Regions from separate parts of the Brachybacterium sp. GCM10030267 genome, predicted to be linked through region 1. Evidence: riboswitches for the same ligand, from Rfam matches in the RefSeq annotation. Region 1 holds a riboswitch; the other holds the start of a gene.
The links. Region 1 has a riboswitch for FMN ahead of ribD (bifunctional diaminohydroxyphosphoribosylaminopyrimidine deaminase/5-amino-6-(5-phosphoribosylamino)uracil reductase RibD). Riboswitches for the same ligand answer to the same signal wherever they lie in the genome.
Positions count from the first base shown of each region.

Region 1 (15,044 bases):
GGATCCGGGGTAGATCACGACATGGCGGCTCTTGCCGTCCCCGTCGGACTCCGACCGCAGGCCCTCGCGCTTGGCGACGTCGTGGACGACCTTGCGCTCGAACGGGTTCATCGGTCGCATCGGGACCGGGGCACCGGTCTCCTTCGCCTCGGCGGCCGCCTGGGCGGCGAGGTCCTCGAGGCTGTCCTTGTGCTCGGCGCGGAAGCCGCCGATGTCGAGCATGAGCCGGGAGCGGTTGCCGGTGCGGGTCTGCACGGCCAGCCGCGCGAGCTCCTGCAAAGCGTCGAGCACCTCGCCCTTGGGCCGGTTCACCTTCTCCAGCTGGTGGGCGCCGCGGATCTCGACCGAGGCGCGATCCCCGTCCACGTCGATGTCGATGTCGCCATCGAGATCGGCGATGTCCAGCAGCTCCTCGAGGTAGTCGGCGGCGATATCGCCCTCCTCCTCGAGCCGGCGCAGCCGCTCCTGGGAGGACTCCGTCGGATCGGCCTCGTCCTCCCCGCCGTCCTCCAGGTCGCCGGAGGCACCACGGTCCTCCTCGTCGGCCGACTCGGCAGGTCGGGCCACCTCGGGGCCGGACTGCCCGGCATGCCCGGACTCAGCGGCGGGCTCCGGGGCGGACCGGGCAGAGGCCTCGGACGCGGCGGACTGCTCGGGCGCGGTCACCGGCCGGTCGTCGGCCTCGCCGGCGGTCGGGACATCAGGCGTGGTGTCGTTCATTCGGTCCTCCGAGGAATGCTGGGATGAGTCGGGTGCGCTCCCGGGAGCGTCCGTGCTCCCGGGGTGCGAGGTCACTTCTTGCGCTTGGACTTCTTCTTCGCGCTCTTGTTCAGCGGGGACGTCGACGGGGGCGGCGTCGGGGTCTCGCCGGCCGCCTCCTGGGCCTTGCGCCGCTCCTCGGCGGCCTTCGCACGGGCCGCGCGGGCGCGCTCGAGCTTCTCCTGGTCAGTGAGCTTCTTGCCGCCGCGGTTCTTGCTCACCGGCTGCACGCGGATCTGCGGATCGGGCTCGGGTTCGCTGACCTTCTTGGGCGGGGTGAAGTCGAGCGGCTCGAGGCCCTTGCGCTCGCGCTTGGCGTTGATGCGCGACTGGCGCTCCTTCTCCGCGTCCGATCCCGGGGTGGGGGTGGCGCGGATGACGATGTACTGCTGGCCGAAGGTCCACACGTTGGTGGTCAGCCAGTAGATGAGCACACCGATCGGCATGCCCGGCCCCGTGATCACGTAGATGAACGGGAGCATGTACAGCATCATCTTCTGCGTGTTCGCCATGGGGCCCTCGAGGGCCGCCTTCGGCATGTTCTTCATGGTCAGTTCCTTCTGGGTGAAGAAGGTGACTGCACACATGCACGCGATGATGATGGCGGCGACGATCCGGGTGGTCATGCCACCCTCGCCCGCGTTGAGGAACGAATCGGCGATGGTGACGTCGCCGAAGATGGTGGAGTTGCTGGCACTGCGAGCCAGGTCCGAGGTCAGCGGTCCGAAGCGTTCACCGTCGGCCGCATCGGGGAGCTTGACGTAGAGCACACGGAAGAGGCCGAAGAAGATCGGCATCTGCAGGAGCATCGGCAGGCACGAGGAGAACGGGCTGGCGCCGGCATCCTTGTACAGCGCCATCGTCTCCTCCGCCATCTTCTGGCGGGAGGCCTGGTCCGTCTTGCCCTTGTACTTCTTCTGGACCTCTTTGAGCTCGGGCGAGACCATCTGCATCGCGCGCGAGGCCCGGATCTGCCGGACGAACAGCGGGATGATCAGGGTGCGCACCACGGCCGTGAGGCCGACGATCGACAGCACCCACGTGATGCCGGAGTCCGGTTCCATGAACGTGGACAGCAGCGCATGGAACTGCACCATGAGCCATGCGACGGCCCACTCGATGGGAAACAGGGGGTTCATCGGCCTGGTCTTCCTGCCGCCCGGATGCGCATGACGTTCATACGAGGTGACGGCTGTGGTCGGGAGTCTTGGACAAGGGTAGGCCCTAGCGGGCCGGGTACCGCAGTCGGCGTGGATTCCTCCACATGCCCGGTGCAGGCACCGGATCGGGACCGCCGCGGGTGAGCGGGTTGCAGCGCACGATCCGCCCGATGGTCAGCAGCGTCCCCTTGAGCGCGCCGTGCACGCGCAGGGCGTCCATGCCGTACTGCGAGCACACCGGGTCGTACCGGCAGGCGGGCGGCGTGTACGGGGAGATGCCGACCTGGTAGGCACGCACCAGCAGTGCGAGAGCCCGGCGCGGGAGCCACAGCACCGCCCGCAGCGCGCCGTGCGAGGCGTTGCCCCGGTTGCGCCCTCGAGCCCGGTTGGCCCGATTGGCCCGGTTGGCCTGGTGCATCGTCATCGCGCCGCCTCCCGACGACGCTCGAGCTTGCGCGCGGCCGAGCCCAGCGCGGCGACGACGTCGGCCTCGAGCGCGGCGAAGGGCTGCTGCTCGATGCCCGGCAGCGCCCGCATCACCGCCGCCGATCCGGGAGGCATGCGGTCGAGGTGGGCGCGGGCGATCTCCCGCAGCCGGCGGGTGACCCGGTTCCGCACGACGGCGTTGCCGATCTTCTTGGACACGACGAATCCCACGCGGGGTGCGTCCCCCTCCTGCGAGAGCAGGCTGAGGTGCACGACCACGTGGGATCGGGCGCTGCGCACGCCACCCCGGGTGACGGCGCGGAATTCGTCGCCGGTGCGGAGCCGGTGACTAGACCAGTTCACAGAGCCATGGTGCTGCGGGTCCGGTCACGGCGGCCCTCCGCCTCACGCGGAGAGGTCGGCGCGGCCCTTGGCGCGGCGGGCGTTCAGGATGGCGCGGCCGGCGCGGGTGCGCATGCGGGCGCGGAAGCCGTGCTTCTTGGCACGACGGCGGATGTTCGGCTGGAACGTGCGCTTGCTCATCGGTTCTCCTCGATCGTGGGCACGAACATGCCCCTCGCGGTGGTCTGAGGTCTGCTGCGACCGGTCTGCCCGGGCGCACCCGCCGTGACGGGGCGGCTGCCGAGAGACCGAACGACACCGCCGGAACCGGAGGCCGCATGGGGGCGGCCAGGGACCGTGTCGGGGACGGCGCGCAGCGCTGACTGCACGATGTTAGGCGCGGCGGACCGGGGGGTCAACGGCTGAGACGCCGTGACCGCCGGTTGTGGCCGGATTCTCACTGCGAGCGCCGGCTCACGCCACCGCGGGCCGAGACCGACCCGGCACCCGGGAGAGAGACCTCACGGGTGAGCTGTCCACAGCCGGGATCCACAATACAGGGGCTATTGTGGAAAACTACCCGGACCGCTGATCGCCCCTATGGAGAACCTGATGCCTGACGCGAACGTCGACGCGATCTGGGAACGCACCCTGCAGACACTGCGCCGTGACGACACCGTGTCCCAGCGCGTGATCGCCCTGCTGACCCTGTCCCGTCTGATGGCCGTGGTGGCGGACACCGCCCTGCTCGCGGCGCCGTCGACCTCGGCGAAAGAGCTGTTCGAGCACCGGATCGCCGGGTCCCTCAAGGCTGCTCTCAGCGAGGCCACCGGCCGCGACATCCGCTTCGCCGTGACCGTCGACGAGTCGCTGCTGCTTGAGGAGGACACCGACGAGCCCGCGCCTTCGGCCGAGGCGACCTCGGCTTCTACCGCCTCCGGTGCACATCCTGTGGACGGAGATGTGGACACGTCCCTGCCGGATGTCCACGAGTTCCACAGCGGTGACGACACCAGCGGCCCCTTCCGGCGCGACGAGGGCTCCGTGCTGCCCTCGGGGGACCAGACCGGTCGCCCCGCGCTTCCCAGCAGCGCCTCGGCGGGCTCCGCCGGCACCGATTCCGACGCCGACCCGTTCTCCCCCCGGTTCTCCTCGACCCGCTTCACGTCGACGGGGTCCTACACCGGCAGCGCGGCCGATGATCCCAGCGCCTACGCGGGACTCTCGGCGCTGACCGGGTCCTCGGCGCCGTCCCCGGGCCCGGCCCCGCGTCGCCCGTCGGCGCCGGCCGCCGGCGAGCCCACGCTCGGCGAGGATTCGCGTCTGAACGGGAAGTACACCTTCGAGACGTTCGTCATCGGGTCCTCGAACCGCTTCGCACAGGCCGCCGCCTCGGCGGTCTCGGAGACCCCGGCCAAGGCGTACAACCCGCTGTTCATCTACGGCGGCTCCGGCCTGGGCAAGACCCACCTGCTGCACGCCGTCGGCCACTACGCCCAGAGCCTGTACCCGGACATCGTGGTGCGCTACGTGAACTCCGAGGAGTTCACCAACGACTTCATCAACTCCGTGCAGTCCGGCCAGTTCGGCAAGGCCCAGGAGTTCCAGCGCCGCTACCGCGACATCGACATCCTGCTCATCGACGACATCCAGTTTCTCCAGCGTGCCCCGGAGACGATGGAAGCCTTCTTCCATACGTTCAACACGCTGTACAACACCGACAAGCAGATCGTGATCACCTCCGATCTGCCGCCGAAGGAGCTCGGAGGCTTCGAGAACCGCATGCGGTCACGGTTCGAGATGGGGCTGATGACCGACGTGCAGCCGCCCGACCTCGAGACCCGCATCGCGATCCTGCGGAAGAAGGTCGCCCAGGAGAACACCGGCGAGGTCCCGCACGAGGTGCTCGAGTACATCGCCTCGCACATCGCCACCAACATCCGCGAGCTGGAGGGGGCTCTGATCCGCGTCCAGGCGCTGCACTCGCTCTCGCGGCAGCCGATGGACGTCACGCTCGCCGAGAGCGTGCTGAAGGATCTGCTCTCCCACGACGACGGCGCCCAGATCACGGCGTCGACGATCATCGCCCAGACCGCGACCTACTTCGGCCTCTCGGTCGACGAGATCGTCGGCACCGGCCGCTCCCGCCGGCTGGTCTCGGCCCGGCAGATCGGCATGTACCTGTGCCGCGAGCTGACGGACATGCCGCTGATCCGCATCGGGGAGGAGTTCGGCGGGCGGGACCACACCACCGTCATGCACGCGAACAAGAAGATCAGCGAGCTGATGAAGGAACGCCGGGCGATCTTCAACCAGGTCACAGAGCTGACTGCGCGTATCAAGAGCTCCAGCTCCTCGACCCGGGCGTGAGGTTCGCGGGGCTGTGGTCCCGAGAAACCGACGGCGCTGGGGACGATGCTGTGGACAGTGACCGGCCCCCGACGGGTGTCTGAAGAACATTCCTGGTCAGCGCCAGCTTCTCCCCAACTGTGGAAAACTCTGTGGACGGTGTGGAGTGATCGGCATCTGCGCAGGAGCCGATGTGAACGGCTGAATGACAAAAATGCCGTGCACGAACGGGTGCATGCACAACCGATGCACCTCGCGATGACGCCGATCCCCGGCTGGTCCACGTGACGGTCATACGGGCTCACCTGCGACGATGGTGGTTGTCCACGAAGTACACAGCCGTGAAGAAGAGGACTGTAGTTCTTTGCTCGACGGGGATGTGGATGCGCGGGTGTCGGAAGCGCCGACGACGGGGCCGATGACGCGGTGGCCCATGACAGGTGATCGACGCGCGATGACGGGACGGCTGTCAAGGATCCTGGACGGTGTGTCGGCGAGAGGTCCGCGAAACCGATACGCTGTGCTCCGTTCGATCAAGTTCTGGCATTCGACCACTGCGAAGGAGTGGCAACGGTGAAGTTCCACCTCGACCGCGGCGTCCTCGGCGACGCCGTCTCCTGGGCCACCCGAACCCTCCCCGTCCGGCCGGCGATGCCGATCCTGCAGGGCGTGCGCATCGTCGCCGATGCCAGCGGCGAACTGCAGCTGTCCACGTTCGACTACGAGGTCAGCGCCCAGATCCGACTCGATGCCGAGGTCGAGCAGCCCGGTGAGGTCCTGGTCCAGGGCCGGATGCTCTCCGACATCGTCCGAGCACTGCCGAACAAGGACGTCTCCATCGCGCTCGAGGGCACCAAGCTCCAGGTCCGCTGCGGCAGCGCCCGCTTCGCCCTGGCCACGCTCCCGGTCGAGGAGTACCCGCAGCTGCCGTCGATGCCGCCCGTGGCCGGGTCCGTCGCGGCCGACGTGTTCTCCGAGGCCATCAGCCAGGTCACCGTCGCCGCCTCGAAGGACGACACCCTCCCTTTGCTGACCGGCGTGAAGGTCGAGATCACCGGCGAGACCATGACCCTGATGGCCACCGACCGCTACCGCCTGGCGATGCGCGAGCTGACCTGGACGCCCACCACGCCCGGCGCCGAGCAGACCGCCCTGGTGCGCGGCCGCACCCTCCACGAGGTCGCCCGCTCGATGTCCACCGGCGGCAGCGTCGACATCGCTCTGGCCGAGGACGCCTCGGCGAACCTCATCGGGTTCGAGGCCGGCGGCCGCCGCACGACATCGACGCTGGTCGACGGCGAGTACCCGCCGGTGCGTCGGCTCTTCCCCGAGACCACCGCGATCACCGCGGTCGTCGCCACCGGCCCCCTGATGGAGGCCGTCAAGCGCGTCTCCCTGGTCGCCGAGCGCAACACCCCCGTGCGACTGTCCTTCACCGAGGGCCAGGTCGCCCTCGAGGCCGGCGCCGGTGACGACGCCCAGGCCAGCGAAGTCCTCGAGGCGCACCTCGAGGGCGAGGATCTCGTCGTCGGCTTCAATTCCGGGTTCCTGCTCGACGGGCTCGGCGCCCTCGGCGCGGAGTTCGCGCGGCTCGTGTTCACCGACTCCATCAAGCCCTCGGTCATGAGCGGTCAGGACTCCCTCGAAGGGACTCCCGACACCTCGTACAAGTACCTGATCATGCCGATGCGGATCTGAGGGCGGGAGTGGTCTCTCCGTGCAGCTGACCGCTCTCGACCTCACGGACTACCGCTCCTACCCGCGGCTCACTCTGCCGGTGCATCCGGGCATCACGGTGATGGTCGGCCAGAACGGCCAGGGCAAGACGAACATCGTCGAAGCCGTGTGGTACCTGGCGACCCTCTCCAGCCACCGTGTGCCGCACGACGCGGCACTGGTGCGGCGCGGGGAGTCGACCGCGATCGTCCGCGCCACCTTCCAGCGTGCCGGTCGCCCGCTGCAGGTCGACCTCGAGATCACCCCGGGCAGGGCGAACCGCGCCCGGCTGCAGGGCCAGAACGTCTCCCGCCTGCGGGACCTGCTCGGCGAGGTGCGGGCCGTGCTCTTCGCGCCCGAGGACCTGGGCCTGGTCAAGGCCGATCCCGAGGGCCGGCGGCGCTTCCTGGACGAGCTGCTGTTCGTCATCGCCCCCCGCTACGCCTCGGTCAAGGCCGACTACGACCGTGTGCTCAAGCAGCGCAGCAACCTGCTCAAGCAGATGCGTTCCCTGCGCCGCGGCAGCAGCGCCAATCCCGTCGGCGGTCTGGACCCGTCCGAGACGGCGGCCTCCACCCTCGAGGTGTGGGACCAGCAGCTCGCCCGCCTCGGCGCGGATCTGCTGCGCGCCCGGCTCCACCTGGTCAACCGCCTCCGCCCCCACCTGGGCTACTCGTACCTGCGGGTCGCCACGGACGAAGGCGCCGAAGAGGCCCTCGACCTCCCGCCCGACCAGCGTGGGGACGTCGATTCCCCGGCCGACGTCGCCTACCGCTCCACCGCACTGGACGAGCTCGGGGCCGCGCCGGGACAGTTGCCCAGCACCCGCGAGATCCACGACGTGCTGCTGGATCTGCTCGCCCGCCGCCATGACGAGGAGATCGACCGCGGCGTCACGCTCAGCGGGCCGCATCGCGACGACCTCGAGATCCGGCTGCACGACTTCCCCGCCAAGGGCTATGCCAGCCACGGCGAGTCCTGGTCCCTGGCCCTCGCCCTGCGACTGGCCTCCTACGATCTGCTGCGGCTCGAGGAGGGCGACCTCGGGGACGGTGAACCGATCCTCATCCTCGACGACGTCTTCAGCGAGCTCGACACCCGCCGCCGCGACCGCCTGGGACGGATCGTCACCCACGCGTCGCAGGTGCTGATCACCACCGCGAACGACAGTGACATCCCCGCATCGCTGGACGGCGAGATCCACGTCGTCGATGTCAGCCTGGGAGCGGCCGTGCCCCGCGAGGACGGGAGCCGGCCATGACCCCGCGTCCCGGCGGCGACCCAGGCAACGACGGTCCCTCCCGGCCGCGCCTCGCCAATCCCTACGACCTCTCCACCTGGACCGGTCGCACCGACGGCGCGCGTCCCGGCCCCTCGGCCGGACAGGCACTGCCGGCTCCACCGGAGGAATCGGGCCGCGGCTCACGGGCGACGGCCCCGAGCGGGTCGGCCCGGTCGCGCCGCGAGGGCAGCACCGGCCCGGACGCGGCCTTCGGGACGGGCGCCCCTGGTGGTCCCGGCGACGATGACGGCACGGTGGGCGCGGACGAGACCGAGGAGCTGTACGACCCGCCGGAGCTCGCCGCCGTGGCCGACCCCTTCGAACTGGCCCGCCGCACGGTCAACCGCTCGCGGGCCGCGGCGCGGGACCGGGGCCTGTTCCCCATCTCGGCGAAGACCCAGGCACGAGATGTGCGCGACCGATCCGGCAGCGCGCCCGGCTACTCCGGCTCCCGGCCGGACCCCCGGGACCCCCAGAGCATCGAGACCGTGCTGCGCAAAGTGCTGGGGAACCTGGGCTGGAACGCGGGGATGAGCGCCGGGCGCGTGCTGGAGGAATGGGACGACATCGTGGGCGAACGGATCAGCACCCACTGCCGCCCCGTCAGCTTCGAGGACGGCGTGCTCGTGGTCAGCGCCTCCTCCTCCGCCTGGGCATCCCAGCTGCGGATGCTCTCACCCCAGCTGATCACGACCATCGAGGAGCACATCGGCGCCCACGTGATCTCCGAGCTGCGGGTCACGGGCCCGGCCGCGGCCGAACGCAGCTGGAAGAAGGGCCGGCGCACCGTCACCTGGCGCGGACCCCGCGACACCTACGGGTGAGACGTCTCTCGGCGCCGCCACGGCGGGCCACCGACTGCTAGCGTGGGCTCCGACGAGCTGGAAAGCTCGCGTGCACTGGGGTCGGTGAAATTCCGAGCCGGCGGTGACAGTCCGCGACCCGATGGCCTTCGGCCCTCGGTTGACCAGGTGGAACTCCTGGACCGACGGTCAGAGTCCGGATGGGAAGCGCACGCGACGTCGTCCTCCGGACGGCCCTGGCCGCGCACTCTCCGTGCGCCGGCAGCGGCACCCCGGAGTGACGCCGCCTCCGTGACCCCTCCCTCACTCCGGACCGCGAGCGACGCGGACCGGAGGAGAGAGCATGCTCAGCACCCGTGAGCGCGACGCCCTGCGCCGCGCCCTGGAGATCGCGGCGGATCCTGCCGTCCCTCTCGGCCCCAATCCCCGCGTCGGCTGCGTCCTGCTGACCCCGGACGGCACGGTCCTCGCCGAAGGCCACCACCGCGGGGCCGGCACGGCCCACGCCGAAGCCGACGCCCTCGCCGACGCTCGCCGTGAGGGGAGCGGATCGCCGGCCGGGGCGACGGCCGTCGTCACGCTCGAGCCGTGCACCCACGTCGGCCGCACCGATCCGTGCGCGGACGCGCTGATCGCCGCCGGCATCGCCCGGGTCGTCGTCGCTCGCCGGGATCCGAACCCCGCGGCCGCCGGCGGGATCGAGACGCTGCGCGCCGCAGGGATCGAGGTCGAGGACGAGGTCCCGGAGGATCTCGCGGCGCGGGCGGCCGCCCTGAACCGCGGCTGGGAGCACGGCCTGCGGCACGGCCGCCCCCTGGTCACCGCGAAGATCGCCCTCACCCTGGACGGCAGGGCTGCCGCGGCCGACGGCAGCAGCCGCTGGATCACCGGCGAGACCGCCCGGCAGGAGGTCCACCGCCTCCGCGCCACCTGCGACACCGTGCTGATCGGTACCGGCACCGCGCGCGCGGACCATCCGACCCTCACCGCTCGCCGGGGCGACGGCACGCTCCTGCCCCGGCAGCCGCACCGGGCCGTCATGGGCATCAGCGACCACCCGCCGCTGCCGGCCCTGGACGGAGCCGGCCCCGAGATCGCGCTGCGCACTCGGGATCCCTCCAGCGCCCTCGCCGACCTGTTCGAGCGCGGGCAACGGCACGTGCTGCTCGAAGGCGGGCCCACTCTCACCGCCGCCTTCCTCGCCGCCGGCACGGTCGACGAACTCATCGTCCACCTCGCCCCGACCCTGCTCGGCGCCGGCCCCGCCGGGATCGGTGACCTCGGCATCACCACGATCGCCGACCGCCTCGACCTCGACCTCGTCACCACCGAGCCACTGACCTCACCCGACGGGCGCACCGACCTCCAGCTGACTCTGCGCCCCCGTACCACCCGACCCTGACCCGAAGGGAACCCGCCATGTTCACAGGCCTCATCGAGGAGCTGGGGACGGTCGACGCCGTCATCCCGCCCGACCAGTCCCATCCCGACCAGCCCCGGCCCGACGGGACCGGGCCCGACCACGGCACCGTCCGGCTGCGGATCCGCTCGCCCCACGTCCTCGAGGACGTCGCCCTCGGCGACTCGATCGCCGTCAGCGGCTGCTGCCTGACCGTCGCGGACATCGACGGCGAGATCTGGACCGCCGACGTCATCCCCACCACCCTCGCCGCCACCACCCTCGCGGGTCTCAGCGCCGGGGACCGCGTGAACCTCGAGCGCTCGTTGCGCGCCGACGGGCGCCTGGGCGGGCACATCGTCCAGGGCCATGTCGACGGGGTCGGGGAGGTTCTGGGCCGGGAGGAGGGCCAGGGCGGGACGCTGCTGCGCCTGAGCACCCCGGGCCTGGATCGCTACCTCGTGGAGAAGGGCTCGCTCACCGTGGACGGGGTGAGCCTCACCGTCGCCGCGCTCGAGGACGGCCTGGTCACCATCGCGCTGATCCCCGAGACCCTCGAGCGCACCACGCTCGGCCTGCGCCGCGTGGGCGACCGGGTCAACCTGGAGGTCGACGTGCTCGCGAAGTACGTCGAGAAGCTGACGGTCGGCGCACTGGCCGGAGCGGAGACCGGACGATGAGCACGCTGCGACTGGACCCGATACCCCGCGCGATCGACGACATCGCGGCCGGCCGGCCGGTGATCGTGATCGACGACGAGGACCGCGAGAACGAGGGCGACCTGATCCTCGCCGCGAGCGCCGCGACCCCGGAGCTGCTGGCCTTCGCCGTGCGGTACTCCAGCGGTCTGCTCTGCGCGCCCGTGAGCGCCGCCCGGGCCGACGCCCTCGAGCTGCCGCTGATGGTCGCCTCCAACGCCGATCCGCTGCGCACCGCGTACACGGTCAGCGTCGACGCCCACGAGGGCGTCACCACCGGCATCAGCGCCGCCGACCGGGCCCGCACCCTGCAGGTGCTGGCCTCCCCGCGGTCCGGCCCCGGCGATCTGATCCGACCGGGACACGTCTTCCCCCTGCGAGCCCGCGACGGCGGCGTGCTCGAACGGCGCGGCCACACCGAGGCCGCGGTGGACCTCACGCGCCTGGCGGGCCTGCCGGACGTCGGGATGATCGTCGAACTCGTCCACGACGACGGCAGCATGATGCGCGGGCCCGCCCTGCGCGCGTTCGCCGACGAGCACGGCCTGGCCATGATCTCGATCGAGGCCCTCGTCGAGCACCGGCGGACCCACGACGCTCCGGCGTTCGCGGAGTCTCCGGAGCTGCCGGCCGCGCCCGTCCCGCAGGTGAGGCACGAGCCGCTGGAGGTCACGGCGCCGGTCGAGCTGCCGACGAGATACGGCCGGTTCCGTGCGCTCGCCGTCCGCGAGGGCTCGGCAGAGCACCTGGTCCTCGTGCGCGGCGAGGTCACCACGCCCGGGCCGGTGCTGACGCGGGTCCACTCCGAGTGCGTCACCGGGGACATCCTGGGCAGCCGGCGCTGCGACTGCGGTCCCCAGCTCGAGGAGTCGCTCGCCCGCATCGATGCCGCCGGTCGGGGGGTGCTGATCCTGCTCCGCGGCCATGAGGGCCGCGGCATCGGGCTGCTGGAGAAGCTGCGCGCCTATGCGCTCCAGGAGCACGGCCGCGACACCGTCGACGCCAACCTCGATCTCGGCCTCCCCGTCGACTCCCGATCCTTCACGATCGTCCCGCAGATCCTCGACCACCTCGGCGTCGGCGCGATCGAGCTGCTCACCCAGAACCCGGCGAAGGCCGACGCGCTGCGCGCCGGAGGCGTCGAGGTCACGGGCACGGTGGACCTCACCACCCACGCCACCCCCGAGAACCTCGCGTACCTGACCACCAAGCGCGACCGGCTGGGCCATCACCTCGTCGGCCTGCCACCGATCACCTCCGCCGGCCTCCCCCGCGAGGCCGGCACCGCACCGAACGGAGAGAGACCATGAGCGGATCCGGAAGCCCCACCGCGGAGATCCCCCACCTGCCCGGCGCCCGCGTCGCCCTCGTCGCGGCCTCCTGGCACGACCAGGTGATGGACGGTCTGATCGCCGGCGCCCTGCGCGCCTGCGCCGAGGCTCAGCTGCCCGATCCGGCCGTGCTCCGCGTCCCCGGCAGCATGGAGCTGGCCGTGGTCGCGGACCGCCTGGCCCGCACCCACGACGTCGTCGTCGCCCTCGGCGTCGTCATCCGCGGCGGGACCCCGCACTTCGACTACGTCTGCCGGGCGGCGACCGACGGACTCTCCCGGGTCAGCCTCGACCACGGGATCCCTGTGGGCTTCGGCCTCCTGACCTGCGATGATGAGCAGCAGGCGCTGGATCGTGCGGGTCTGCCCGGATCCGGTGAGGACAAGGGATACGAGGCCGCCTCGGCGGCTCTGGTCACGGCCGGAGTGCTCGGGCGGATCCCGTCGGCCGCGGGCGGGAGGAGCTGAGCAGCCGCGGGGACCGGCCGGCGCGGACGCATCGGATCCTCAGATTCGCCTGTGCCGCGCCCGGACCCCGGGCGACGTACCGGTCCCCGTCGGCCGGTCCGTCGGCGCCTTGCAGAGCCCTTCGCGCGACGCGTGGCACCGATTCTGCGTCACGTTGTCCACACGACGGAGTGGCGTAGTAGGTCCAGACGGCGTTTTCCGGTAGAATCGAGCAGGTTCGGCCGACGTCCTCCGACGTCCTCGTGGACTCATGCCGTCGGCTCGGCCGCTGTGGCCTACGGGTCCCCGTACGCGCGTGCGCGCGCGGGAGCTCCGTGGGCCGCCTGTGTGCTGAGCCGGACCCATGGGCCGCGGCGCACTGCCGAACTCCCCTCGGCGCACTCCGGGCCGAGGGACCCAGGACTGCGAGGAGCCACACCAGGTGAGCGACAGCGACCGACCCATGCCCGACCAGGACGCGCCCCAGAGCATCCCGGACCCGTCGTCCGGAACCAGCGAGGAGACCGCCGCCGCCCCGGTGCCCGGGTCCGCCGGCGAACGGGCCGCCCACGCTCCCGAGCACTACGAGGCCTCGGACATCACCGTCCTCGAGGGCCTCGAGGCGGTCCGCAAGCGCCCGGGCATGTACATCGGCTCCACCGGTGAGCGCGGACTGCACCACATGGTCCAGGAGATCGTCGACAACTCCGTGGACGAGGCGATGGCCGGCCACGGCGACGCCATCGAGGTGACGCTGCTGGCCGACGGCGGCGTCCGCGTCGTCGACCACGCCCGCGGCATCCCCGTGGACATGCACCCCACCGAGGGAAAGCCCGCGGTGGAGCTGGTGCTGACCGTGCTGCACGCCGGCGGCAAGTTCGGCGGCGGCGGCTACGCGGTCTCCGGCGGCCTGCACGGCGTGGGCTCCTCCGTGGTCAACGCCCTGTCCTCGCGCATGGAGGTCGAGATCCGCCGCCAGGGCCACGTGTGGCGCCAGGCCTACCGGCGCGGCGTCCCCGAGGGCCCGCTGGACAAGGGCGAGGAGACCGAGGAGACCGGCACCACCATCACCTTCTGGGCCGATGACGAGATCTTCGACGAGACCGTCTACGACTTCGAGACCCTGCGCAAGCGGTTCCAGCAGATGGCGTTCCTGAACAAGGGACTGCGGATCACGCTGACCGACGAGCGCCCCTCCGAGGACGATCAGGACGGCGAGGACGACATCGTCGACGTCGAGCTCGCGGCCGAGGGCGCCGGCACGGAGACCGGGCCGCACTCGGTCACCTACCTCTACGAGCGCGGCCTGCAGGACTTCGTCGAGTTCATCAACACGGCGAAGAAGGCCGAGGTGATCCACCCCGACATCATCTCCTTCGAGTCCGAGGACACCGAGGCGCACATCTCCGTCGAGGTGGCCATGCAGTGGACGGGTGCCTACTCGGAGTCCGTGCACACCTACGCCAACACGATCAACACCCACGAGGGCGGCACCCACGAGGAGGGCTTCCGCAGCTCGCTGACCTCGATCGTGAACCGCTACGGGCGCGCACAGGGCCTGCTCAAGGAGAAGGACGCCAACCTCACCGGCGAGGACATCCGCGAGGGCCTGACCGCGGTGATCTCGGTGAAGCTGGGTGAGCCCCAGTTCGAGGGCCAGACCAAGACCAAGCTGGGCAACACCATCGCCCGCACCTTCATGGTCAAGGTGATGACCGACCAGCTCCAGGACTGGTTCGTCTCCCACCCGCAGGAGGCCAAGGCCATCGTCATGAAGGGCCAGGCGGCCGCCGCCGCCCGCGAGGCGGCCCGCAAGGCCCGTGACGCCACCCGCCGCAAGTCGCCGCTGGAGTCCGGCGGCATGCCCGGCAAGCTCAAGGACTGCGCCTCCCGCAATCCTGCGGAGTCGGAGATCTTCATCGTCGAGGGCGACTCGGCCGGCGGCTCCGCGGTCTCGGGCCGCGAGCCCTACAACCAGGCGATCCTGCCGATCCGCGGCAAGATCCTGAACGTGGAGAAGGCCCGGCTGGACCGCGCGCTCGACAACGCGGAGGTCCGCTCGCTGATCACCGCCTTCGGCACCGGCATCGGCGAGGACTTCGACGCCACCAAGCTGCGGTACCACAAGATCATCCTCATGGCCGACGCCGACGTGGACGGCCAGCACATCGTCACCCTGCTGCTGACGCTGCTGTTTAGGTACATGCGCCCGCTGATCGAGCTCGGTCACGTGTTCGTCGCCATGCCGCCGCTGTACCGCCTGAAGTGGTCCAACGCCCCGCACGAGTACGTCTTCAGCGACGACGAGCGCGACGAGCGCCTCGAGGCCGGCC
Region 1 is NZ_JBHTCX010000002.1:109,775-124,818, forward strand. Features, by position in the region: gene ACFQS2_RS00870 (protein jag) at 1-720, opposite strand, end outside; gene yidC (membrane protein insertase YidC) at 792-1,898, opposite strand; gene yidD (membrane protein insertion efficiency factor YidD) at 1,984-2,343, opposite strand; gene rnpA (ribonuclease P protein component) at 2,340-2,708, opposite strand; gene rpmH (50S ribosomal protein L34) at 2,751-2,888, opposite strand; gene dnaA (chromosomal replication initiator protein DnaA) at 3,300-5,057, shown strand; gene dnaN (DNA polymerase III subunit beta) at 5,610-6,734, shown strand; gene recF (DNA replication/repair protein RecF) at 6,754-8,013, shown strand; gene ACFQS2_RS00910 (DciA family protein) at 8,010-8,858, shown strand; FMN riboswitch at 8,925-9,054, shown strand; gene ribD (bifunctional diaminohydroxyphosphoribosylaminopyrimidine deaminase/5-amino-6-(5-phosphoribosylamino)uracil reductase RibD) at 9,181-10,239, shown strand; gene ACFQS2_RS00920 (riboflavin synthase) at 10,257-10,916, shown strand; gene ribB (3,4-dihydroxy-2-butanone-4-phosphate synthase) at 10,913-12,244, shown strand; gene ribH (6,7-dimethyl-8-ribityllumazine synthase) at 12,241-12,732, shown strand; gene gyrB (DNA topoisomerase (ATP-hydrolyzing) subunit B) at 13,175-15,044, shown strand, end outside.

Region 2 (15,044 bases), on a different contig from region 1:
GCGGAGTGCAGCGGGTAGGTGCGCCGTGAGGCCAGGGAGCCGACGGCATCCGCGTCGAACCCGGGTCCGGCGACCACGATGGCGTGGCCCTCGGTGTCGATACCGCGACGGCCGGCACGGCCGGTCAGCTGCGTGTACTCCCCCGGTGTCAGATCGGCGTGCTCGACGCCGTTGAACTTCACCAGCTTCTCAAGGACGACGGAGCGGGCGGGCATGTTGATGCCCAGCGCCAGGGTCTCGGTGGCGAAGACGACCTTGACCAGGCCGCGCGCGAACAGCTCCTCGACCACGGTCTTCAGCAGGGGCAGGATCCCGGCATGATGGGCGGCGTAGCCATCCAGGACGGCGCGCCGGAACGCAGCGATCCCCAGGACCTCCTCGTCCTCGACCCCGATCCCCTCGAGCCGCTCATCGAGGACGGCGCGGATCTCGCGGCGCTCCTCGTCGTCGGTCAGCCGCAGCCGGGCCCTCGCGCACTGCTGGACCGCGCCCTCGCAGCCCGCGCGGGAGAAGATGAACAGGATCGCCGGCAGCAGTGCGGCGTCGTCGAGCAGGCTGATGATCTCGGGGCGTCGCAGCGGACGCGGGATGCCGCCGTACCCGCGATCAGCGCCACCTGCGCTGTCGCGTCCGCCGCGGTTGCCTTCGCGTCCGCCGCCTCGGGGGCCGCCGCGATCGCCGCGGCCGCCGCGCTTGTGCGGGGGCCGGTGCTGACCGGACCCGCGGGGACGATGCCTCCCGCGCGTGCCCTTGCGTCCGCTCGGTGATCGGCCGCGGCCGCCTCCGGAGCGTTCGTCCACCGGCAGCGAGAACGAGGTGACGCGCTCGATCTCCGGGTTCACCTGGCGCTGCCCGCGAGCGCCGGGACCGTGGGAGACGACCGGCCTGCCCTCGGAGTCGACGAAGAGGTCCAGCAGTTCGTCACCGATCACCACGTGCTGCCACAGCGGGACGGGCCGGGTCTCGGAGACGACGATCTCGGTGGTGCCGCGGACCTCCTGCAGCCAGGCGCCGAACTCCTCGGCGTTGGAGACCGTGGCTGAGAGGGCGACCAGCTGCACCGAGGGATCGAGGTGGATGATCACCTCTTCCCACACCGGCCCGCGCAGGCGGTCGGCGAGGTAGTGGACCTCGTCCATCACCACGAAGCCCAGATCCTCCAGGAGCGAGGAGTCCGCGTACAGCATGTTGCGCAGCACCTCGGTCGTCATCACCACGACATCGGCGTCGGGCCGGATCGAGGTGTCGCCCGTGAGCAGCCCCACCCGCTCGTGGCCGAGCCAGTCGACCAGCTCGCCGAACTTCTGGTTCGACAGCGCCTTGATCGGAGCGGTGTAGAACACCTTGCGCCCGCGGGCGATCGCGAGGTGCACGGCGAACTCGCCGACGACGGTCTTGCCGGCGCCGGTCGGAGCGGCCACCAGCACAGAGCTGCCATCCTCCAGGACCCGGCAGCCCTCTAGCTGGAAGTCGTCGAGGTCGAAGGGGTACCGGCGGGTGAAAGCACCGAGTTCGGAGGCGGCGAGCCTCTTCTCGGCCGCCCACCTCGCGTACTGCTCCGATGGCGAGGGCTGCTGCGACGGCGTGGGCGCGCCGGCCGGAGCCGGTGCCCCGTCCTGCGGAGCCGGTGAACTCGGGCTGTGGGGCTGATTCGGTGAGGTCACGAGATTCCTTCGCCGGTGCTCGCCTCCCCGGCGCGCGAGGCCGAGAGGTCGGCGAGCAGTCGCACGGCACCGGGCAGCACCCGGGCCGTGATGGGCAGCAGGGAGCGGGGCTCACCGTCGGCATAGGCGCGCAGCGCGCGCCCATGGCGGAGCCCGATCGTCACGTCGCGGACCGGGCGGATCCCCACCCCGTCGAGCGACGTGTGGGTGCCCCGGAAGACGCGGGGGAAGAAGCGCAGGAGATCGGCGCGGCCGAGTCCCTCGATGGTGAGCAGCTCCAGGGACCCGTCGTCGACGCGGGCCTCGGGCACCATCTGCATCCCCCCACCGTAGACGCCCGTGTTGCAGAGCGTGAGGACGGTGGCATCCAGAGCCGTGCGCTCGCCTCCGTCGACCTCGAGCCAGTACGGGAACGGCTTGAACGCGGAGAACTCGCGCATCACGGCCGTGGTGTACCGCACGGTGTGCCCGCGCTTGGAACCGTTGGCCCGCGCGTTGACCAGGGCGTCGAAACCGAGGTTGACGTTGCCCAGAGCCAGCGAGCGATGCGGCAGCGCGTGCTCCCCGGCGGCGACGATCTCGATCGCGTCGATCGCGACCACCGGCCGGGACAGGGCGTGCAGCAGCGCTCGCGTGGACTCCTCGGGATCATTGGCAGGCAGCCCCAGCGCGCGGGCGAAGTCGTTCCCGCTCCCGGCGGGGACGATGCCGAGCCGTACCGGGCTGCCGGCGACGATCTCCGCACCCAGGGAGACGGTGCCGTCACCTCCGACGACCACGAGCGCCGTGAGAGTGTCCCGAACTTCCTCAGCGCGAGCCCGGGCCACATGGGCCGAGGGGCCGGAGAGGTCGACGACCGAGATACCGGCCAGGCGCAGCAGGTGGCCGACCTGCCGTCCCACCCGATGTGCCGCGCCGCGGGCCGCAGTCGGGTTCGAGAGCAGCCCCACCCGGAGTCTGCTCACCGGCCGTCCGCATCATCGAGGTCCGAGGGGCCGTCGATCGGCTCCACCTCATCATCGAGGCGGCTGGCTTCGTCGTCGGCGAGATCCTCGTCCCCGCTGCGCTTGTCCTGGCGGCGGTCGTGGAGGATCGCGATGGCCACAGCACCGAAGAACAGGCTCGCGATCGCGAGCGACATCGCGATCAGTGTGAACGGCTCCGGTGTCGGCACCATGACCGCCGTGAAGCCGAAGCTGAGGAAGATCACCCAGCGCCAGGCCTTGAGCATGGTGCGTCCCCGGAGGATGCCGAGGAAGTTCAGCAGCACCAGCACCACCGGCATCACGAAGGCGATGCCGAAGGCGAGCATGGTCTTGACGAGCATGGCCAGGTACTCGTCGTACTTGATCAGCTGCTGGACTTCTTCTGAGTCGGGCGTGAAGCTGAGCAGGACGGGAACCAGCTGGTTCACGGCCCAGTAGCCGGCGACGCAGCCCAGGAAGAACAGCGGGACCGCGGCCCCGAAGAACCCCATGGCATAGCGGCGCTCGTTCTTGTGCAGGCCCGGCATGACGAACAGCCAGGCCTGGAGCATGATGATCGGTGAGGACAGCAGCAGGCCCGTGTAGGCGGACATCTGCAGACGGACGTTCAATCCCGTGCCCACGCCCTGGAAGTTCAGCTCAGCCTGCATGCCTTGGGCGGCGGCGAGCACGAAGGGCCGTTTCAGCGCTTCGAAGACCCAGGGGAAGACGAACCAGCCGACGATCGAGAGGATCAGGACGGCGACAGCGCTGATCACGAGGCGATTGCGCAGTTCGACCAGATGCTCCCCCAGGGACATCCGTCCTTCGGGATCCTTGGACCGCCGCGCCGCCGTCCGCCCACGTCCCTGCGTATCACTCGCCACGGGTCTGCTTCCTCCCAGCATTCTGGGTCCGGGCGATCACTCGCCCGGACCCGTCAACGTCGTTCAGCGACGAGGTGCTCAGTCGCGACGGTAGGAGTCGTCGTCCTCACGTGCGCGGACGGGCTCGCGATCGGCGCGCTCGGCCTCGTCGCGCGGATCGTACTCGCGGTCCTCGCGCGGACGGCGCTCCTCGCGCTCGCGATCGGCCCGGGAGGAGGCGGTGCGGCGGTCGACGACCTCGTCCTCGTCCTCATCCTCGGCCTTGCCGCGCTCGTCCCCGCGCAGCTCCTCCACCTCGCTCTTGAAGATGCGCATGGACTTGCCCATGTTGCGTGCCAGTCCGGGCAGCTTGTTGGCACCGAACAGAAGGATCACCAGCACGACCAGCAGGATGATCGCCCAGGGATTGCGAAATAGGTTCATGGAATTCCCTTTCAACTGCGCCGCGATGTCGCACGGGCGCACCCATCATCCCACAGCGGACTGGGCACTCGACGAGCCGCTCCGGGGCGGCCCGGCCCACCGCGCGGCGGGTCATCTCAGACTAGCGGCTGCGGCTCGTGGTGGCGGTCGGCTGCGGCCTGCGCCACGGTCACGATCGTGTCTCTCAGATCACGTGGCGAGAGGACCTCCACCGCGCCGGCGGATTCGAGGACGGCGTCGACCAGCGCGGCCCGGACCGGGCGGTCCAGGCGGGCGAAGGTGACGTCGTCCTGTCCGTCGCGCAGCTCGGCGGCATCGAACGACTCGGCCACCCAGCGTCCCGGTGGGTCCAGGCACACCCAGACCTCCCCGTCCACGCGCCCCTCGAGCGCAGGGCCGGTGCTCGGTTCGGCACGCTGCGGCGGGGTCCCGTCCGGCAGGACCTCCACGATGCGGTCCAGACGGAATCGGCGCTCCCCGCCGGCGAGCTCGCACTCGGCGAGCAGATAGGAGCGGGCGCCGTCGGTCTCGATCCGCAGCGGACGGACCCTTCGCACGCTCGTCCCCGCGCGGTCGGCCGAGGAATAGCGGATGGTCAGGCGGCTCTCCTCGGAGTCCTCGTCCGCGCGCAGGGCGCGGTGGACGGCGGCGAGCACCGTCTCCGCCCGGTCGGCGGTGCGCGAGGCCATCTCATCGGAGGCGGCGGCATCGGCCAGTTCGGCGCGGGTCGGCGGCGCCTCGGAGCCGCGCGCGGTCCCGTCGGCGCCGATAGCCCCGGCGTCGGGCACCTCGCCGAGGCCGGCCAGCAGCTTCCGGCGGGCACCGGCGACGATGCTCTCCGCCTGCCCGGCCGACGGTTCGAGGGCGGCGAGGCCTGCCAGCAGTGCCGTGACCTCGACGGCGCTGAGGCGCAGAGCGCGGCGCAGCGGCTCCGCGTTGCGGACGCGGACGGTGCCGTGCTCCCACTCCGCCTCGATGAGGTCCTCCCAGCCGGTGCCCATGTCGCCGCAGACGAACAGCACCTGCAGATCGGTGACCAGCTGCTTCTCCGTGATCCCGAGGGCATCGGCGAGCTCACCGAGGTCGGCCTCCCCGCGGGACATCACATAGGACGCCTCGGAGATCAGCCGGGAGAGCAGATCGTTCCCGGTCGGAGTGGTCCGGATGCGCGGAGCGGGCCGCACGGTCGCGGCGTCGACGGCCGCCGTATCGGGCTCACCCGAATGCGTCTCGGCGATGGCCGAGAGGACTTCGCCCAGTTCGCGGCGCCAGGCGCTGGGCTCGACCAGCTCGACCCAGCGCACATCGCCGAGGACCAGTCTGCGCGCCGCCGGGCGGGGCAGGGCGGGCAGCTCGACGCGCTCCTCGTCCAGGGCCGCTCCGGCACGGTCACGGAGGTCGAGGGCCTTGTACGGGGCCGCGTCCAGCACGGCGACGGACTGATCGTCGCTGTCGTGCATCTTCTCGAGCACGCTGGAGAGGTCCGTGTGCTCGGGTCGGGGCTGCGTGGCCGGGGCGCCCTGCGCCGGGAAGGACTCGATGCGGGAGGCCCGGAACACCCGCGGGGCGGCGCGGTCGAGATCCCAGCCGTGGACGTACCAGTGGCCATCGTGGACACCCACCACCCATGGCTCGACGGTGCGCTCTGCCGGGGCACCGTGGGTGCCGCGATAGACGAATCGCACCGAGCGGGCCGAGGTCACGGCCTCCAACAGCGGTGTGAGCACCGGGAGCGACTCCACGGCGCCGCGCGGGGTGCGTCGCAGCAGATCGGGGTCCGCGTCGTGTCCGAGGCTGAGCAGCTTGGAGCGGACCCGGCGCGCGGCTCCGCCGGCGGCGGCATCGTCCCAGGCACGGCTCGCGGCCAGCAGCACCGTGTACTCCTCGGTGGTGAGGTCGAGGACGGCTCCGGACTCCGCGGCGTCGATCCGGTAGTAGACGGTGTTCTCGTCGAACAGGTCACGGTCGGTCACCAGCGGCAGACCGAGGTCGAGGATCGCCGCCTTGTCGCGCTCGAACATGCGCTCGGCGGCCTGCTCCGACGGGGCCTGGGCGTAATCGGGGATGACGGCGAACAGCTTCGCGCGATCGATGCGCCGGCGGGAGCCGATCGTCATGATCACGTTGAGCATTCTTTCCACACTCTTGGCAGCCACCTGCACAGACTAACCGTCCCCTGGCGCGCGCGGCCCTAAGCTGGGCCCATGCTGCGTTGGGAACGAGGAACGGTGACCGGGGTCCGAACGTCCTGGCACGGGGTCGAACGGCTGCACGTCGAGCTCGACGGCGAGGACGATGAGCCCGCAGGCGGTGAGACGGTCGAGGCGATCGCCTATCCGGAGCTGACCGGAACTCCCGCGCGGGGAGAACGCGTACTGCTGAACACCAATGCGCTCCGTCGTGAGCTCGGAACCGGCGGAGATGCCCTGGTGGTGGCGCGCCTCGACGTGCTGCCGACATCGGCGGAACCGGCCGGGCACATGATCAAGGCCCGGTACACACCGATGCAGACCATGGTCGATGCGATCGACGATCCGGACAGCGAGCACTACGAGACGATCCGGGCGGCGCAGGACATCGAGGGCATGCCCGTGGTGGTGGCGGACCTGCACTCGTCCCTGCCCGCGATCCTCGCCGGCATCCGCGCCCAGCGGCACTCGGCGCGCATCGCGTACGTCCACACCGACGGGGCCGCCCTGCCGGCGGCGTACTCGCGCGCCGCGGCAAGGCTCCGCGAGGCCGGGCTGCTCGCGGCGGTGATCAGTACGGGCCAGTCCTTCGGGGGCGACCTCGAGGCCGTCACGGTGCATTCGGCGCTGCTCGGAGCGCGGCACGTGGTCGCGGCCGACGTGGTGATCGCGGTCCAGGGTCCCGGGAATCTCGGTACCGGCACCGGGTGGGGCTTCTCCGGGATCCAGTCCGCCGAGGCGCTGCATGCGACCGCCGTGCTGGGCGGCACCCCCGTCGCCACGCTGCGGGTTTCCGGAGCCGACCCCCGTCGTCGTCATCGGGGACTCTCCCACCACTCCTCCACCGTGTACGGCCGGGCGACGCTGACCCCGGTGCATCTGCCGCTGCTCGAGCGCAACTATCACAAGTACAACGGTTTTCATGCGTCGGTTCGTGAACAGGTGAAAACGTCGATCATGGAGCCTGCTCGCGCCAGAGGCATCGAGCACCAGCTCGCCGAGGTCGATGCACGAGGTCTGCGGGACGCTCTCGAGGACGTCCCGGTGCGGCTGTCGACGATGGGCCGCTCGCTCGCCGAGGACCCCGAGGCCTTCCGCTATGCGGCGATGGCAGGGCGCTGCGCCGCCTCGCTGATCCCCTAGCCCGAGGGAGCGGATGCCGGGACGCTGTGCGGACGGCACCGGAATCCGAGCCGCTCCCACCGGGGCCGTCCGAACCGGGGTCTTCCGAACCGGGGTCTGCCGGACCGGTTCCGCAGACGTGGCGCACTCAGCCGACGTCGGGGGCCTCTCCACGTTCGCGCACCAGGTCGCGCAGCCGCCGGGCTGCCGCGATGCCGCGCTCACCGTCGTAGCGCTGGATCGCGTTCAGCGCCAGAGTCGTGCCGTCGGCCAGATCGAGGTGCGCCCACGGATCCCCCACCGGGAACCTGATGGCGAGGATCTCGGCCCAGTCCAGCGTGCGTGCCCGGAAGACGTTGCGCACCTCGAGGGAGTCCGGCCCGGCGATCAGCCGCACCGACGCCTCGAGGTGGCAGAAGAGGAGGATCAGCACGCCCACGGCCACCAGGCCGAGGCGGCCACCGAGCAGGAGACCGGGGATGACGACCGCACCTGCCACTGTCCCGCCGAGCACGACCACTCCCGTGATGTACCCGGCGATACGCACCATCCGCGGCCGGATCACGACGGTCGCCGGCTCCCGGCCGATGGGATGCTCCGGCTCCCTCGGATCCATGGTTCTCAGATACGGCAGGCCTGGATCGCCGTGACCAGGATCGCCCGGGCGCCGACGTCGTAGAGGTCGTCCATCATCCGGTGGGCGGCCTTGCGCTCGACCATCGCCCGCACGGCGTGCCACTCTCCCCCGTGCAGCGGGGAGACCGTCGGCGACTGGAAGCCGGGGGTGATCTGTACGGCCTTCTCCATCAGGGCGGTGGGGATGTCGTAGTCCAGCATCACGTGCTCACGGGCCACCAGCACCCCGCGGATGCGGCGCTCGAGGACCTCGAGGGAGTGGGCCGCGGTCTCCTCCAGCTCCATCCCGGGCCGGGAGAACAGAACCGCCTGGCTGGTCATGATCGGTTCTCCGAAGGGTTCGAGCCCTGCCTGACGCAGCGTCGTGCCGGTCTCGACGACGTCGGCGATCACATCGGCCACGCCCAGGCGGATCGAGGACTCGACGGCTCCGTCGAGGTGGACCACCTCGGCGTTGATGCCCCGTTCGGCCAGGTAGTCGCCGACGAGGTTCTCGTAGCTGGTGGCGATCCGGGCGCCCTCGAGGCTCGCCACGTCCTCGCGCGTCCCGATCGGGGCCGCGAAGCGGAACGTGGAGCCGGCGAAGCCGAGCGGCAGGATCTCCTGCGCGGGAGTGCGGGAATCCAGCAGCATGTCCTGGCCGGTGATGCCGACGTCCACGGTGCCGGAGCCGACGTAGACCGCGATGTCCCGGGGGCGCAGATGGAACAGCTCGACGTCGTTGTCCTCGTCGAGGACGACGAGCTCCTTGGCCATGCCGCGGCGGCGGTAGCCGGCCTCCTGCAGCAGATCAGCGGCGGGCTCTGACAGAGCGCCCTTGTTGGGAACAGCGATGCGCAGCACGGATACTCCTTCGCCGCCTCGGGGCGGCGCACGGAACGGGGACGGATGGTGGTCAGGGGTGGAGAGGGGCGATGCTGACGTGCGGGCGAGGCGCGTGGGACCCGGCGACCGCGGGGCCCGACGGTCTCGCCGTCGGATCTCGGATCAGAGCCGGCCGTAGACGTCCTCGAGGGTGATGCCCTTGGCGACCATCATCACCTGCAGGTGGTAGATCAGCTGGCTGATCTCGGTGGCCGCGTCGTCATGGGTCTCATGCTCGCAGGCCATCCATACCTCGGCCGCTTCCTCGACGATCTTCTTGCCGATCCCATGGACCCCCGAGTCCAGTTCGCGGACGGTGCCCGACCCCTCGGGTCGGGTGCGGGCCTTCTCGGTGAGCTCGGCGAACAACGCCTCGAAATCCTTCACGGGGCGTAGCTTACGCGTCATGACGGGGAGGTCGCTCATTCCTGGCGGACCGTCGGATCCAGGTGGGCGGTCTCGACGGTGACCCGTTCGTCGTGCTCGCGCCGGTTGCGCACCCGCCACCAGACGAAGAACCCCGTCAGCGTGAACACGCCGTAGAAGAGGTACATCAGGGCGCTGGCGTAGTAGCCCGCACTGACCAGCAGGGGGACGCCGACGATGTCGACGGCCACCCAGATCAGCCAGAACTCGACCCAGCCCTTGGCCATCCCGAAGGTGGCCAGGAGGCTGCCCACGAAGATCCACGCGTCGGCCCAGACGGGCTCGTAGGAGCCCAGGGCGCGAAAGATCGGGGTGAGCCCGGCGGTGCCGCCGACCATGGCGACGAGCAGGAGGATGCGGGTCCGCCAGGAGGCCCACTCGGGCTCGACGGCGGTGCCGCCCTCGTGCCGAGCCTGCCGCCAGCGGACCCAGCCGTAGATGCTGGTGGCGATGAACATCACCTGGCGGCCGGCCTGGCCGAGCAGATCCACGGTCCCGGCGCTGCCGAACAGGGAGCCCAGGAACACCGTCAGCAGCAGCGCGTTGCCGGCGATGCCGATGGGCCAGGCCCAGACCTTGCGGCGCATGCCACCGAGCGCGCTGAGCAGGCCGAAGAGGTTGCCGAGCACCTCGCGCCAGAGGATGAACTGCCCGCCCGCGAACTCGAGTCGCGCGTCGAAGAGCCACTGCAGAAGATCCATGCCGGTCCTTTCTCCGCCGATGCAGTGGCTCCGGGGGAAAAGGGGTTCCGGCAGGCCGCCGGGAGGCGCCAGGGCGCGCCGGCGACATGCAGGACGTGCGCCTCTCATCCAGGCTGTACTGTCGGTGCCGGAATTCCACCGGCTCCACCGCCGAAGCGGGTCGCGGACTGTCACCGCCGGCTCGGACTTTCACCGACCCCGGAGCACGTCACTGGTCGTGACGGGACAATGCTAGCCGCCTCGCGTCGTGACCCGGCGGGCCCGTGGCCGAGTGTGGCGAACGCCCTCCCGCCGGGGCAGCGGGCACCGGTCGACCCCGACGATTCGGGGGCTGAGCCCCCGATCGCTCGGGCTCCTATGTCCCGGACTTCATGAGCCCCGGTGAGCGGCGTGCGGGCCTCAGTGACCCCCGTGGCCTCGCGCCAGCTCCCGCAGGGCCGTGATCTCCTCGGCGGCGTCCTGGGCCTTGTAGATCGCGGAGCCGGCGACGAACACGTTCGCTCCGGCCTCGGCGCATCGTTCGATGGTCTCGCGGCTGACCCCGCCGTCGACCTGGATGGACACCTCGAGGTTGGCCTCGCTGATCGCGCCGCGGGCGCGGCGGATCTTGGGCAGCATCGTCTCCAGGAAGCTCTGCCCGCCGAATCCGGGTTCGACGGTCATGATCAGCAGCATGTCGAACTCGCCGATGACGTCCAGCAGCGGTTCCACCGCGGTGGCCGGGCGCAGCGCCACGCCGACGGCGGTGTTCTTGCGGCGCAGTTCGCGGGCCAGCTTGATCGGCGCCTTGGCGGCCTCGAGATGGAAGGTGACCGAATCTGCGCCGGCCTCGGCGAAGGCGGGAGCCTGGCGGTCGGCGTCCTCGATCATCAGGTGAGCGTCCACGGGGATGTCGCTGCGTCCCACGATCTGCTCGACGACGCTGGGGCCGAAGGTCAGGTTGGGCACGAAGTGGTTGTCCATCACGTCCACGTGGACGCTGTCGGCGCTGGCGATCTTGTCCAGCTCGGTGCCGATGCTCATCAGGTCCGCGTTGAGGATGCTGGGGTGGATGTACTGGCCATCGGTCGAGTACGGGGAGTTCATGAGGGCGAGGTTCCTTCCGCGAGGGGGATCGGGTGCTTGCGCAGCAGGGAGATGTACATGGCGTCGGTGCCGTGCACGTGGGGCCAGAGCTGCACGGCGGGCCCCTCCCCGAGGTCCACCTCGTGGGCCTTGGCCGGTTGGATCGCGGCGCGCACGGCGTCTCGGGCATCGAGCTGCTCGACATCCTCACGTTGGGACAGGACGTCGGTGACCACGAGTCGGGTCTCGGCGAGGTGCGGGGAGCACGTCACGTAGGCGACGACGCCTCCGGGCGCGGTGGCGTCCAGCGCGGAGGTCAGCAGGTCGCGCTGGAGCACGCCGAGGTGGCCGATGTCCCCGGGCGTGCGGCGCCAGCGGGACTCGGGGCGGCGGCGCAGGGCGCCCAGACCCGAGCACGGCACGTCGACCAGGACCCGGGAGAAGTGCCCGGGCAGTTCCGCACCGATCTCAGTGCCGTCGGCGGTGCGGGTGGTGATCTCGCAGCCGGCCTCCTGCAGGGGCGCGATGGAGCGGTCGACGAGTTCGGTGCGGTGGGGCTGGACCTCGACCGCGAGCAGGTCGGCATCGTGGTCGATGGTCAGCCCGCCCAGCAGGGCCGTCTTCCCTCCGGGGCCCGCGCACAGGTCCAGCCAGTGCACGTCGTCCGCACGGACGAGATCGTCCGCACCGAGGGCGAGGGCGAGCGCTGCGAGCTGGCTGCCCTCGTCCTGGACGGCGACCCGGCCCTGCTTGACCGGGTCGATGCCGCCGGGGTCCCCCGACGGCCAGGAGGCGGCGAAGATGCTGAGCTCGCCGGCGCTCGCGCCGTGGTCGATGAGTTCGTCGAGATCGATGAGGCCGGGGCGCATGACCAGGGACACTGCTGGAGCGGCGTTCTGGGCGGCCAGCAGCTCATCGATCTCGGACCGGTCGCGACCGTTGCCCGCGAGGGCGTCGGTGAGCGCCCGCACCACCCAACGGGGGTGGGAGTGGACCATGGCGAGATGACCGGTCAGGTCACGCTCGCGATCTGGAGCGACCTCGGCGATCCACTCCTCCAGGGGCTTCTCCCCCACCCGGCGCAGGATCGCGTTGACGAAGCTCGCGGCGCCGGCGCCCACCTCCGAGCGGGCCAGTGCCACGGTCTCGGAGGTGGCGGCATGCGGGGCGACGGTCATGTCCAGCAGCTGATAGGCGCCCAGGCGCAGCACGTCCAGCAGTGCAGGGTCGACGTCGTCCAGCGGGCGGTCGATGCAGGCGGCGAGGATCGCGTCCAGGCGACCCTGGGCGCGCAGGGAGCCGTAGAAGAGCTCGGTGGTGAAGGCGGCATCGCGACCGGAGAGCCGATTGCTGCGCAGCAGGCGCGGAAGGACGAGGTTCGCGTACGAGTCCTCCTCGCGGACCAGGCGCAGCCCTTCGTAGGCCACCTGCCGAGAACCGGTGGCGCGGCGACCGCGCTCGGAGGGCCGTGAGGAGGACCAGCCACGGCGGGGGCCGCCCTGGCCGCGGGAACCCGAGCGCTCCCGCCCCTTCGCGTCGCGACCGCCGGAGGGGGCCGTCCCGCGCCCCTCCTCCCGGCGGGCCCGGTCATCGCGGCCACCGCTGTCGCGGGCACGAGCGTCTCGGCCACGACCGTCACGGCTGCGGCTGCGGTCGTCGCGACCGGCGTCCCCCCGTCTGCGGCGCTGGTCGTTCATGCCTGCTCCTCGTCGTCGTCCAGATCGTGTGCGAAGACGGCGCTGCCGCCCTCGCCGAGGGCCGCGCCGCGGGCCCAGTCCGCTGCCCGCATCGGCCGCTTCCCTGCCGGAGCGACCGTCGCCAGGGCGACGACGTCCGTGCCGGTGCCCACGAGCACCTGGCGGCGGGTGGTCTCGATCAGGCCCGGCGGCACGGGCGGGTGCTCGGGCGGCGCTTCCAGACCGAGAACCTTCAGGCGGGATCCGGCCAGGACCGTCCAGGCTCCCGGGTGCGGGCTCATGCCGCGGATATGGGCACTGACCTCGTCGGCCGGGCGGGTCCAGTCGATCCGGGCCTCGGCCGTGGTCAGCTTCGCGGCATGCGTGGCCAGCGAGTCGTCCTGCGGGGTGAGGGTCGCGGTGCCGGATTCGAGGGCATCCAGCGCGGACAGCAGCAGATCGGCTCCCTCCTCGGCCATCCGGTTCAGCAGCTCTCCCGAGGTCTCGTACTCGCCGATCGAGGTCCGCGCGGTGGCGATGACGTCGCCGGTATCGAGGCCCTGCTCGAGGCGGAAGACGCTCATACCGGTCTCGCGCTGCCCGGCCAGAACGGCACGCTGGGCCGGGGCGGCGCCGCGCCAGGCCGGGAGCAGGGAGAAGTGGAGGTTCAGCCAGCCGTGGGCAGGGATGGACAGTGCTGCCGGCGGGACCAGGTTCCCGTAGGCCACCACCGGGGCGGCGTCGGGCGCGAGCTCGCGGATCTGCTGCTGGGTGTCCTCGTCGCGGAGCGTCGCAGGGGTCAGCACCGGTACCCCGGCCTCGAGGGCGAGGGACTTCACAGGACTGGGAGTGAGCTTGCGGCCGCGCCCCGCGGGGGCGTCGGCTCGGGTGAGCACCCCGACGACGTCGTGGTGCGAGTCGAGCAGGGTGCGCAGGGAGGGAAGGGCGGCCTCGGGGGTGCCGGCGAAGAGCAGACGCATGATGCCCCGAGTCTACGGGGCCGAGTCCCCGGACCGGCAGCGCTGGATGCGCCTCCCGGACAGGTGCACCCAGCAGGACGAGCGGCCCGCATCCTCGGCGGGCGCCTGCTTAGAGTGGGCATGTGTCGTACCCGGTCCGCGTCGTCCGCTGAGGGACGCCGCCTGATGGATCTGCTGTGAGGGGCGTGGTGTGATGCTCGACGAGCACCGGCCCGGACACCCGGTCGGCAGCCCCGCGTACCGGCGCATGCTCGTGGCTCTGGTGTGCGCGGGCATCGCCACCTTCGCCCAGCTCTACTCCCCGCAGGGAATGCTGCAGCTGATCTCCGCGGATCTCGGCGTCGGCCCCGAACAGGCGGCGCTGACGGTCTCGGCCGCGACCGGCGGCCTCGCTCTGGCCGTGGTGCCCTGGTCCTTCGCGGGAGACCGGATCGGGAGGCTGCGGGCGATGGTCCTCGCGGTGTCCGCGGCCACGACGCTGGCGCTGGTCGCGGCGTGGGCACCCAGCTACGAGCTGGTCCTGGTGCTGCGGCTGCTGGAAGGCGCGGCTCTGGGCGGTATCCCGGCGCTGGCCATGGCGTACCTCTCCGAGGAGGTGGACGAGCAGGCCCGGGCGATCGCGGCGGGCTGGTTCGTGGCGGGAACCACCGTCGGCGGGCTGCTGGGACGCGTGGTCGCCACTCCGATCGCCGATGCGCTGACCTGGAGGGCCGGGATGAGCGCCGTCGCGCTGCTCTCGGCCGCCGCTGCCGCCGCCTTTGTGCTCACGGCCCCGCGGGAACGGCGATTCGTGCCGCCGGACTCCGGGACGGGTTCCCGGCGGTGGGCTCCCCGGGCGGCGCGCCTGACCCGCACGCTGCGCGATCCCGGCCAGCTCGTCCTGTTCGCGTGCGCATTCCTGCTCATGGGTGGCTTCGTCGCGATCTACAACTACCTCGCCTTCCACCTCACCGCGGCGCCGTACCGGGTGTCGGCGGGCGTGGTGGGGCTCGTCTTCCTCGCCTACCTCGGCGGGACCGTCTCCTCCCCCGCCGCCGGGCGTCTGGCCACCCGGTACGGCCGGCTGCCGGTCATGCTCGCGGCGATGGGTGTGATGCTGCTCGGGCTCCTGCTGACCATCGCCGGGCCCCTGCTCCTGGTGCTGGTGGGCCTGCTGGTGATGACAGGCGCCTTCTTCGCGGCGCACTCGATCGCGAGCGGCTGGGCAGGGGCCCGGGCCGAGGGGGCGCGCTCGCAGGCGACGGGACTGTACAACCTCGCCTACTACGCGGGCTCCAGCGTGCTGGGATGGAGCACGGGCCACGTCTACGAGGCGTTCGGGTGGCCCGCCACCGTGGCGGTCGTGGGAGCCGGCGTGATCCTCGCCGCCGCACTGGCGCTGGGAGTGCTGCGCACGCAGGGCGGATGACGCCGGAGCCCTGCGGCCGGAGGGCCGGGACGACGGGC
Region 2 is NZ_JBHTCX010000012.1:290,693-305,736, forward strand. Features, by position in the region: gene ACFQS2_RS12395 (DEAD/DEAH box helicase) at 1-1,664, opposite strand, end outside; gene ACFQS2_RS12400 (diacylglycerol/lipid kinase family protein) at 1,661-2,629, opposite strand; gene tatC (twin-arginine translocase subunit TatC) at 2,626-3,450, opposite strand; gene tatA (Sec-independent protein translocase subunit TatA) at 3,595-3,939, opposite strand; gene ACFQS2_RS12415 (WYL domain-containing protein) at 4,056-6,095, opposite strand; gene ACFQS2_RS12420 (DUF3866 family protein) at 6,144-7,271, shown strand; gene ACFQS2_RS12425 (PH domain-containing protein) at 7,399-7,866, opposite strand; gene hisG (ATP phosphoribosyltransferase) at 7,872-8,729, opposite strand; gene ACFQS2_RS12435 (phosphoribosyl-ATP diphosphatase) at 8,874-9,137, opposite strand; gene pnuC (nicotinamide riboside transporter PnuC) at 9,173-9,877, opposite strand; FMN riboswitch at 9,970-10,087, opposite strand; gene rpe (ribulose-phosphate 3-epimerase) at 10,277-10,963, opposite strand; gene ACFQS2_RS12450 (RsmB/NOP family class I SAM-dependent RNA methyltransferase) at 10,960-12,639, opposite strand; gene fmt (methionyl-tRNA formyltransferase) at 12,636-13,598, opposite strand; gene ACFQS2_RS12460 (MFS transporter) at 13,792-15,006, shown strand.
Region 2: another riboswitch for FMN. It lies ahead of pnuC (nicotinamide riboside transporter PnuC); the one in region 1 lies ahead of ribD (bifunctional diaminohydroxyphosphoribosylaminopyrimidine deaminase/5-amino-6-(5-phosphoribosylamino)uracil reductase RibD).